Linked DNA regions of Methylorubrum extorquens. The protein of the gene in region 1 interacts with the protein of each later gene in a pairwise test. Links are inferred from orthologs where the notes say so. Each region holds a gene or a part of one and is shown in the gene's direction. Other genes may lie near its edges.

Region 1 (4,966 bases):
AGATCGCGGTGGTGCGCCGCCCCCGCGTCGCCGTGCTCTCGACGGGCGACGAACTCGTCGCCCCGGGGGCGGAACTGCGACCGGGCGCGATCTACGATTCGAACGGCGCCATCGTCGCGGCCTCGGTCGCTGAGAATGGCGGCGTGCCGGTGCCGCTCGGCATCGTCCCTGACGACGAGGCGGCGCTCGGGGTCGCCCTGCGCGATGCGCTGGCGCGGAGCGATCTCGTCGTACTCTCCGGGGGCACCTCGAAGGGCGCGGGCGATGTCTCGCACCGCATCCTGTCTCGGCTCGGCCCGCCCGGCATCCTCGTTCACGGCGTCGCGCTGAAACCCGGCAAGCCGCTCTGCCTTGCCGTCGCCGAAGGCAAGGCGGTGGTGGTGCTGCCGGGCTTCCCGACCTCGGCGATGTTCACCTTCCACGAATTCGTGGTGCCGCTGGTGCGCGCCCTCGCCGGCCTGCCGCCGCGGGAGGAGGAAGCGGTATCGGCCCGCCTGCCGCAGCGGTTGACCTCCGAACTCGGCCGCACCGAATTCGTGATGGCCTCGCTTGCGCAAGCGCGTGACGGCCTGGTCGCCCTGCCGCTGCCGAAAGGCTCCGGCTCCGTCACCGCCTTCTCCCAGGCCGACGGCTTCTTCGCCGTGCCCGCCGCGCGCTCGGGCGTCGAAGCGGGTGAAACGGTCTCGGTGGTGCGTCTCGGGGCCGGCGTGCGGCCGCCGGACCTCACGGTCATCGGAAGTCACTGCATCGGGCTCGACCGGGTGGTCGGTCTGCTCGCCGCGCGTGGTTTTCGCGCCCGCACCGTGTGGGTCGGTTCGGCCGGGGGACTGGCGGCCCTGCGCCGCGGCGAGTGCGATCTGGCCGCCATGCACCTGTTCGACCCGGAGACCGGCCGCTACAACGCGCCCTTCCTCGAACCCGGCATGACACTCGCCCTCGGTTGGCGCAGGCTCCAGGGCGTGGTGTTCCGCACGGGTGACGCCCGCTTCAAGGGCCGAGGCGCCGCCGACGCGGTGAGCGCGGCGCTGGCCGATCCGGAGGCGGTGATGGTCAACCGCAATGCCGGCTCCGGCACCCGGCTCCTCGTGGACGGCCTGATCGGCGCGGCCCGGCCGGCCGGATTCTGGAACCAACCGCGTTCGCACAACGCCGTCGCGACGGCGGTGGCGCAGGGTCGGGCCGATTGGGGGGTCGCGATCGCGAGCGTCGCCACGGCCTACGGCCTCGGCTTCCTGCCGCTGGCGCAGGAGCACTACGATTTCGCCTACCGCGAGGCGGATTGCGAGAAGCCCGCGCTCGCAGCCTTCCTGGCGCTGCTCGGGACCGCCGAGGCGGATGCGGCCCTCAACGAACTCGGGTTCGAACCCGGCGGAGGCGAATCGTGAGCGACCTGCGCATCATCGGCCTTGCCGGCTGGAGCGGGGCGGGCAAGACCACGCTTCTCGCCCGCCTCATCCCCGTGCTCGTCGCCCGCGGGGTACGGGTCGCGACCCTCAAGCATGCCCACCACGCCTTCGACATCGATCATCCGGGCAAGGATTCCTTCGTCCACCGGCAGGCCGGTGCGAGCGAAGTGATCGTATCCTCCGCCCGGCGCTGGGCGCAGATCCGCGAGGTCGAGGAGGGTGCGGAAGCGACCTTGCCCGAATTGCTGCGGCGGCTGACACCGAGCGGTCTCGCCCTGGTCGAAGGCTTCAAATGCGAGGCGCATCCGAAGCTTGAGGTGTTCCGCGCGGCCAACGGCCGTGCGCCACTGCACGGAGACGATCCGCGCGTCGTCGGCATCGCCAGCGACGTGCCCTTCCCGCAGGCGACAGTGCCGGTGGTCGGGCTCGACGACGTCGAGGCCATCGCCGATCTCGTGATCGCGCGCGCCGAGGCCCTCGAGTCCGTGCTCGCCCGGCTGGAAAGACCCTAGAGTATCGTCCTGGATATCGGATCCAGGGCAATACCCTAGGTTATTGTTTTGGCATCGTCTTTTCCGAAAGCCGGTGGCCACCTTTCGGGACGAAGCTTTAGCCATGGCACAGCTCACCGATGATTGCTTCGCCTTCGGGGGCAAGCCGATGCGGATCGAGGAGGCGGTGGCGCTGATCGCCGAGCGCTTCCCCGTGGTCGCCGGCACGGAGACGGTGCCGCTCGGCCTCGCCGACGGGCGGATCGCCGCCGAGGACGTCTTTGCGGGTCACGACCTGCCGCCCTTCGCCAACGCGGCGGTCGATGGTTACGCCGTGCGCTTTGCCGACCTCGCCGCAGGGGCCGAGACCGTCCTGCCGGTCAGCGGCCGGCTCGCGGCCGGCGCGGCGGCCGGCGAGCTGCCCGCAGGGACGGCGATCCGCATCTTCACCGGTGCGCCGATGCCGCCCGGCGCCGAGACCGTCTTCATGCAGGAGGACGTGCGCCGCGAGGGCGAGCGGGTCGTCCTGCCGCCGGGGCTGAAGCCCGGCGCCAATGCCCGGCCCGCGGGCGAGGATCTGGCGGCGGACGGCCTCGCGATCCCCGCCGGGCAGCGCCTACGCCCGCAGGATCTGGCGCTGGCCGCCGCGACCGGCCACGCGCAGATTGCCGTGCGCCGCCGGCTGCGGGTTGCCGTCTTCTCGACCGGCGACGAGCTGACCGAGCCCGGCGCCCCCCTTCGCCCCGGCGCGATCCACGATTCGAACCGCGTGCTGCTCGTGACCCTGCTGACCCGGCTCGGCGTCGCGGTGGACGACCTCGGCATCCTGCGCGACGACCCCGCGACCCTGCCGGCCCACCTCGCCGAGGCGGCGCGGGACCACGACCTGATCCTGACCTCCGGCGGCGTCTCGACCGGGGAGGAGGATCACGTGAAGACAGCCGTCGAGGCGCAGGGCCGGCTGATGCTCTGGCGGCTCGCGATCAAGCCGGGCCGTCCGGTGGCGGTGGGGCTGGTCGCCGGTACGCCCTTCGTGGGACTGCCGGGCAATCCGGTGGCAGTTTACGTCACGCTGCTCTTCGTCGTGCGGCCTTTGCTCGCCCGGCTCGGCGGCGCAGGCTACGAGCCGCCCTTGTCCTGGCCGGTGCGGGCGGGCTTCAGCTACCGCAAGAAGGCGGGCCGCCGCGAATTCGTCCGCGTCACTCTCGTCCGTGACGGCGAGGGCGGCCTGGAGGCACGAAAGTTTCCGCGCGACGGAGCGGGCGTGCTGACCTCGCTCACCGAGAGCGACGGCCTCGTGGAGTTGCCCGACGACGCGACCGTTGTGAGCCCCGGCGATCCGCTGGCCTATTATCCGCACGGACTTCTGTGGTGAGGGGTCGCGCCTCCACCTGAGACATCAGAGGGGCGGCGCGTAGCCGGGTGTCCGTCCGGCACGGCTGCGCAATTCCTCGCGAAAGGCCGCGAGCCGCTCCGCGTCGATCCTCGCGTGGATCGCGAGGAAATACGTCTCCCAACCCACGGGCCGGAACTCCAAAGCGAAGCGCTCGGCGACGCCGCGGGTGCCCATGCCGACATCGGCCGCGCCGGTGGCGATCAGGGCCGCCACCGCCTGATGCGTGAACTCCTCGGTCTGGTGGCCGACGATGCCCGCGACGTCGATGCCGGCCTCCGCACAGAGCCGCTCGAACCAGATCCGGGTGCCGGCGCCCCGCTGGCGGTTGACGAAGCGCGCCCGCCGCGCGGCGATGTCGGCGACACCTCCCAATTCGAGCGGGTTGCCGGCGGCCAGCATCAGGCCCTGTTCCCGGCGGAACAGCGGGACGACGACGAGATCGCGGCGGTCGAACACGGCCCCGAAGGATGCGGGCGGCGGGCCGTCCGAGCCATAGTGGAAGCCCGCGGCATCCACCGCCCCCTCGCGCAGCCGCGCCAGGGCGTCGAGGCTGCCGGCGACCATGAGGTCGATCTCCCGCCGCGCCTCGACCGCCTCCAGCAGCAGCGGGTCGTGGCTTGCAGCCACGCGGATGCGTGCATCGGCCGGCTCCAGAAGCCGCCGCAGGCCCTCCGTCAGCGCCATCTCCTCTGCGGCAAGCGCAGGGGCGAGGCGGGTCTGCGACGCCTGTAGCAACGTCAGCAGTGCGACCCCAAGCGGCGTGAGGCTGCTGCCATGCCCCTTGGTCTTCACCACGACCGGCTGGCCGAGTGCTTGTTCCAGCGCGTCGAGCTGCCCCCAGGCCGAGCGATAGGAGATCGAGAGCGCCTCGGCCGCCCCCTGGAGCGAACCGGTCCGGCCGAGCGCGTCGAGGAGCAGGTGCGCGCCGCGGAGCGCGAAGTCGGACGCGCCCTCGCAGTGGCCCTCGACGTGAAGGCGGACGCCGAGCCCATCCCACCCGGAGACGACCCGCGACAGGGCCGGCTCATCCTCGACATCCATATGCAAGGCCTTTCCTATTGATCTTGCGTGCGCTGGCGTATCATCCCGACTTGCCCCGCGCAGCCCCGGACGCGCCTCAGGCGCACCCCCGGTTACGGATGAGCGGATCCCTTCGAGCCGAGCCCCTTGAGCCAAACCTTTCAGGAGACGTTCTCACGCCTGTGGACGCTCGACCGGGATGTCCTGGCGATCGCGTGGCTGTCCCTGCGCGTCAGCCTCACCGCGGTCGGCATCGGGCTCGTGCTCGGCGTTCCGCTCGGGAGCCTGATCGCGGTGGCGCGGTTTCCGGGGCGCGGCGCCGTGGTCGGGCTTCTCAACACGTTCATGGGCCTGCCGCCGGTGATCGTCGGACTGATCCTGTATCTCGCCCTCTCCCGGTCGGGGCCCTTCGGGGCGTTCGGCCTGCTCTTCACCCCCGCCGCGATGGTGGCGGCGCAGGCGGTGCTGGCGACCCCTCTCGTCGCGGCGCTGACGCGGCAGGTCATCGCCGACGCCGAAGCGCATCTGGGCGAGCAGCTGCGCTCGCTGCGCCTCTCCGCACCGCGGCGAGCGGGGGTGCTGATCTATGACGCGCGCTTCTCGCTGGTCACGGCGGCGCTGGCCGCTTTCGGCCGGGCGATCTCGGAGATCGG
Region 2 (3,989 bases), 1.9 Mb from region 1 along the record:
TCAGGCGAGGTCGACCTTCTTGGTCTCGGTCTTCGGGCTCTCGCCGGTGAGCGAGGCCTTCACGTAGCCGTAGAGGTGAACCATCGTGGAGGACGGGCTGTCCCAGTACTCGCCCTGCTCGGGATGGATACGGATCAGGCCGACCTCCGGGTCGTTCTTGCCGTTGGGGAACCACGTCTTGAGGCTCTCCTGCCACTTCTCGTCGATGAGCTTCTGGTCGCGGATCACCTCGGCCTTGCCGGCGATCGAGACGTAGGTCTGGCTCGACGGGTCGGAATAGGAGAGGTTAACTTGGTTGTCGCGGCCGATCTCGGCGGTCTTCGGGCTGTGCAGCTTGGTGAAGAACCAGATGTCGCCGTTCTCGTCGATCTCGTTGTTCCACATCGGGCGGCTGTTGAGCGTCCCATCCTGGTCGGCGGTGGTCAGCATCGCGACCTTGACGTCCTTGACCAGCTCGAAGAGCTTCTTCGCGCCCTCGTGGTCGCGATGGTTGCCCTGGTGCATGAGATCCGTACTCCGTCTGTCGTCAATGGCGTGAGCCGGGCCGGCTGAGTCCCCGATCGATGGTCCGCTGCCCGGCGATTGCCTCGACAACGAGCGAGTTCGATCTTGGTTCAGGGGTGGGTCGAAGCTTTGCCGGAGAGTGACGGGTGAAGGAGATGAGGGTTGCGCTGCTGGCCCTGCTGCTGGTCGCCGCTGCGGTGCCGGCCTCGGCGGAGGTGCGCTTCGGCCCCGGTGTGCGGATCGGCGGCCACGACTTCTCGAACCGGCGCGCGCGCAGCGTCCATGTCGAGCGGGTGAATCGGCTGCGCGGCCCCGTCGGCTGCCGGCACCTGCGCCGCGGCGTCTACCGGCGCGGCGACGGCTCGGTCGTGCGTGGACCCATGGAAGAGTGCAACCTGATCGCCATTCCGCCGGGGCGGCGGCGCTGAGAATATAGCCCGAAGGCTGGCGTTTGCCACGAGGGTGGTTAGATGGTCGGGAGCGGGATGGCCCGCCCCGGCGCCCGATGGAGTTCGAGTTTTGGCGATCACGCGCGACGACGTGCTGAAGGCACTCTCGACCGTCACGGTCGACCGCGGCGGCACCACCCTGCCCGATTCCGGCCGCCTCTCGCAGGTGGTGATCGACCCGGGCAATCGGGTGATGTTCTCGATTCTGATCGATCCGAGCGAGGCCGAGCGCTTCGAGCCGGTGCGGCGCGAGGCGGAGGGCCGCGTCCTGACGCTGCCCGGCGTGTCGAGCGTGCTCGCGAGCCTGACCTCGGAGCGGGCCCCCAACCCGCCAGCCCCCGGCGCGGCCCCGCGTCAAGCGACAGGCGCTGTCGGAGGTCCCGGCGCCCCGCCGCGCCAGGGCAATGCGCTGCCGGGCGTGCGCCACATCGTGGCGGTGGCCTCGGGCAAGGGCGGCGTCGGCAAGTCGACCACCGCCTGCAACCTCGCCCTCGGCTTGAGTGCGCAGGGCCTCAAGGTCGGCCTGCTCGATGCCGACATCTACGGCCCCTCGGTGCCGAAGCTTCTCGGCCTCTCCGGCAAGCCGCGGGTGATCGACGGCAAGACCCTGGAGCCGCTCCAGGCCTACGGGCTGAAAGCCATGTCGATCGGCCTGCTGATCGAGCCGGAATCGGCGATGATCTGGCGCGGGCCGATGGTGCAGTCGGCCATCACCCAGATGCTGCGCGACGTGGCCTGGGGCGAACTCGACGTGCTCATCGTGGATATGCCCCCCGGCACCGGCGACGCGCAACTCACCATGGCGCAGGCGACGCCCCTGTCGGGCGCCGTCATCGTCTCGACGCCGCAGGATCTGGCGCTGATCGACGCGCGCCGCGGCGTGACCATGTTCCGCAAGGTCTCGGTGCCGATCCTCGGCGTGATCGAGAACATGGCGACCTTCATCTGCCCGAATTGCGGGGCGGCTTCCGCAATCTTCGGCCATGGCGGCGCCCGCCACGAGGCCGAGCGGCTGGAGGTGCCCTTCCTCGGCGAGATCCCGCTCACCATGGCGATCCGTGAGACCTCGGATGCCGGACGTCCCGTGGTCGCCACCGACCCGGACGGGCCGCAGGCCAAGATCTACCGCGAGATCGCCCAGAAACTCTGGGCCAACCTCAGCGGCGCACCCGTCGGCCGCGCGGCGCCGAAGATCGTCATCGAGTGAGGCCTTCTCCGGTCTCCGGTCCGGGCACATTGGGCCTGATCCTGGCGGGCGGCCTGTCGCGGCGGATGGGCGGGGGCGACAAGCCCCTGCGCCAGCTCGCTGGACGCACCCTCTTGGAGCGCGTCGCCGAACGGCTCGGCCCGCAATGCGCGGGCGGGCTCGCACTCAGCGCCAACGGCGATCCGGCCCGTTTCCGGGCGGTGTTCGCGGGAGCCGTCCTGCCCGACACCCTGCCGGACCATCCGGGGCCGCTCGCCGGCATCCTCGCCGGGCTGGAAGCCGCCGAAGCAGCGGGTCTGTCCCACATCGTCAGCGTGCCGGGAGACGCGCCCTTCCTGCCCGAGGACTTCGTCGCGCGGCTCGTTGCGACAGCCGTGGGGGAGGGCAAGCCGATCGCGCTCGCGGCCTCGGGCGAGCGGCGCCATTTTACCAGCGCGCTCTGGCCGATCCACTTACGCGAGGATCTGCGTGGCTGGCTCGCTTTGGGCGAGCGGCGCGTCGGCGGCTTCATCGAGCGGCACGGGGCGGCGGTGGCCTCCTGGCCGGTCGAGCCGATCGACCCCTTCCTCAACCTCAACGCGCCGGAGGATCTGGCCGCGGCGGAGGCGCTGCTGGCGCGGGTTTCCTGACCAGCCGGCAACGCACCGTTGGGAGGCGCCCGGATGTTGTGCAAGCCCCCTGGAATTCATATTTAAGTAACTGAGACCACGGCCTTTGGTCGGCCACGGCTATCCTGCCCCTACCCTCATCCCGAGGTGCCGAAGCGCGAGCAAAGGCCTCGAAGGATCCTCCAGGGATCGCACGCGAACTGGAGGATCCTTCGAGGCCCGCATTCCGCGGGCATCTCGGGATGAAGGCGCGGGTGGGATCGGCCGCGGGACCGGGTCCGCGGTGTTTTTCGATTCCGGTCGGAACGAACAGTAGATCGAGAGAGCGACGTTGGCAGACGACAACGACCAACCCGGCGCCGGCACGCCCCCGCCCGCGACCGACATCAAGCCCGTCTCCATCACCGACGAGATGCGCCGGTCCTACCTCGATTACGCGATGAGCGTGATCGTGAGCCGCGCGCTGCCCGATGCGCGCGACGGCCTCAAGCCGGTGCACCGGCGCATCCTGTTCGCGGCGCACGAGAGCGGGCACCTGCCCGAGCGCCGCTACGTCAAGTCGGCCCGCATCGTCGGCGACGTGATCGGTAAGTACCATCCGCACGGCGACCAATCGATCTACGATGCCTTGGTCCGCATGGCCCAGGACTTCTCGATGCGCCTGATGCTCATCGACGGGCAGGGCAATTTCGGCTCGGTCGACGGCGATCCGGCCGCGGCCATGCGCTACACCGAATCGCGTCTGGCCAAGCCCGCCAGCGCGCTCCTCTCGGACATCGACAAGAACACCGTCGATTTCCAGGCGAACTACGACGGGGAGCACGAGGAGCCGACCGTCCTGCCGGCCCGCTTCCCGAACCTCTTGGTCAACGGCGCGGGCGGCATCGCGGTGGGCATGGCCACCAACATCCCGCCGCACAATCTCGGCGAGCTGATCGACGCCTGCATCGCCCTCATCGACGATCCGAGCCTGACCATCGAGGCGCTCAACGAGATCGTGCCCGGTCCCGACTTCCCGACCGGTGGCCTGATCCTCGGCCGCGCGGGCACGCGGCAGGCCTACGCGACGGGCCGCGGCTCGATCATCATGCGGGCGAAGTCGCATGTCGAGGAACTGCGCAAGGAGCGCGAGGCGCTGATCTTCACCGAGATCCCGTATCAGGTGAACAAGGCGACGCTGGTCGAGAAGATCGCCGAACTCGTCAAGGAGAAGCGCGTCGA

Evidence for each region. Proteins that work in one complex are often made in the same cells at the same time.
Region 2: the proteins of J2W78_RS14740 (region 1) and mobA interact in binary tests that used the Escherichia coli proteins (3 or more experiments, as listed by UniProt). The link is inferred for Methylorubrum extorquens from one-to-one orthologs.

What each region holds. Positions count from the first base shown.
Region 1 is NZ_JALJXF010000001.1:3,104,167-3,109,132, reverse strand. The notes cover bases 1,169-4,146. They hold J2W78_RS14740 (molybdopterin molybdotransferase MoeA), read left to right. Parts: upstream 1,169-2,021; coding sequence 2,022-3,272; downstream 3,273-4,146. Other genes in these bases: J2W78_RS14735 (substrate-binding domain-containing protein), read right to left, coding at 3,297-4,146; mobB (molybdopterin-guanine dinucleotide biosynthesis protein B), read left to right, coding at 1,382-1,918; J2W78_RS14750 (molybdopterin biosynthesis protein), read left to right, coding at 1,169-1,385. In the rest of the region: more of J2W78_RS14750, read left to right, coding at 1-1,168; more of J2W78_RS14735, read right to left, coding at 4,147-4,334; J2W78_RS14730 (ABC transporter permease), read left to right, coding at 4,461-4,966. UniProt on the Escherichia coli protein: Catalyzes the insertion of molybdate into adenylated molybdopterin with the concomitant release of AMP.
Region 2 is NZ_JALJXF010000001.1:1,204,751-1,208,739, reverse strand. What follows is about bases 995-3,989. They hold mobA (molybdenum cofactor guanylyltransferase MobA), read left to right. Parts: upstream 995-2,189; coding sequence 2,190-2,789; downstream 2,790-3,989. Other genes in these bases: gyrA (DNA gyrase subunit A), read left to right, coding at 3,100-3,989; J2W78_RS05940 (Mrp/NBP35 family ATP-binding protein), read left to right, coding at 1,024-2,160. In the rest of the region: J2W78_RS05950 (pyridoxamine 5'-phosphate oxidase family protein), read right to left, coding at 1-504; J2W78_RS05945 (hypothetical protein), read left to right, coding at 660-932. UniProt on the Escherichia coli protein: Transfers a GMP moiety from GTP to Mo-molybdopterin (Mo-MPT) cofactor (Moco or molybdenum cofactor) to form Mo-molybdopterin guanine dinucleotide (Mo-MGD) cofactor.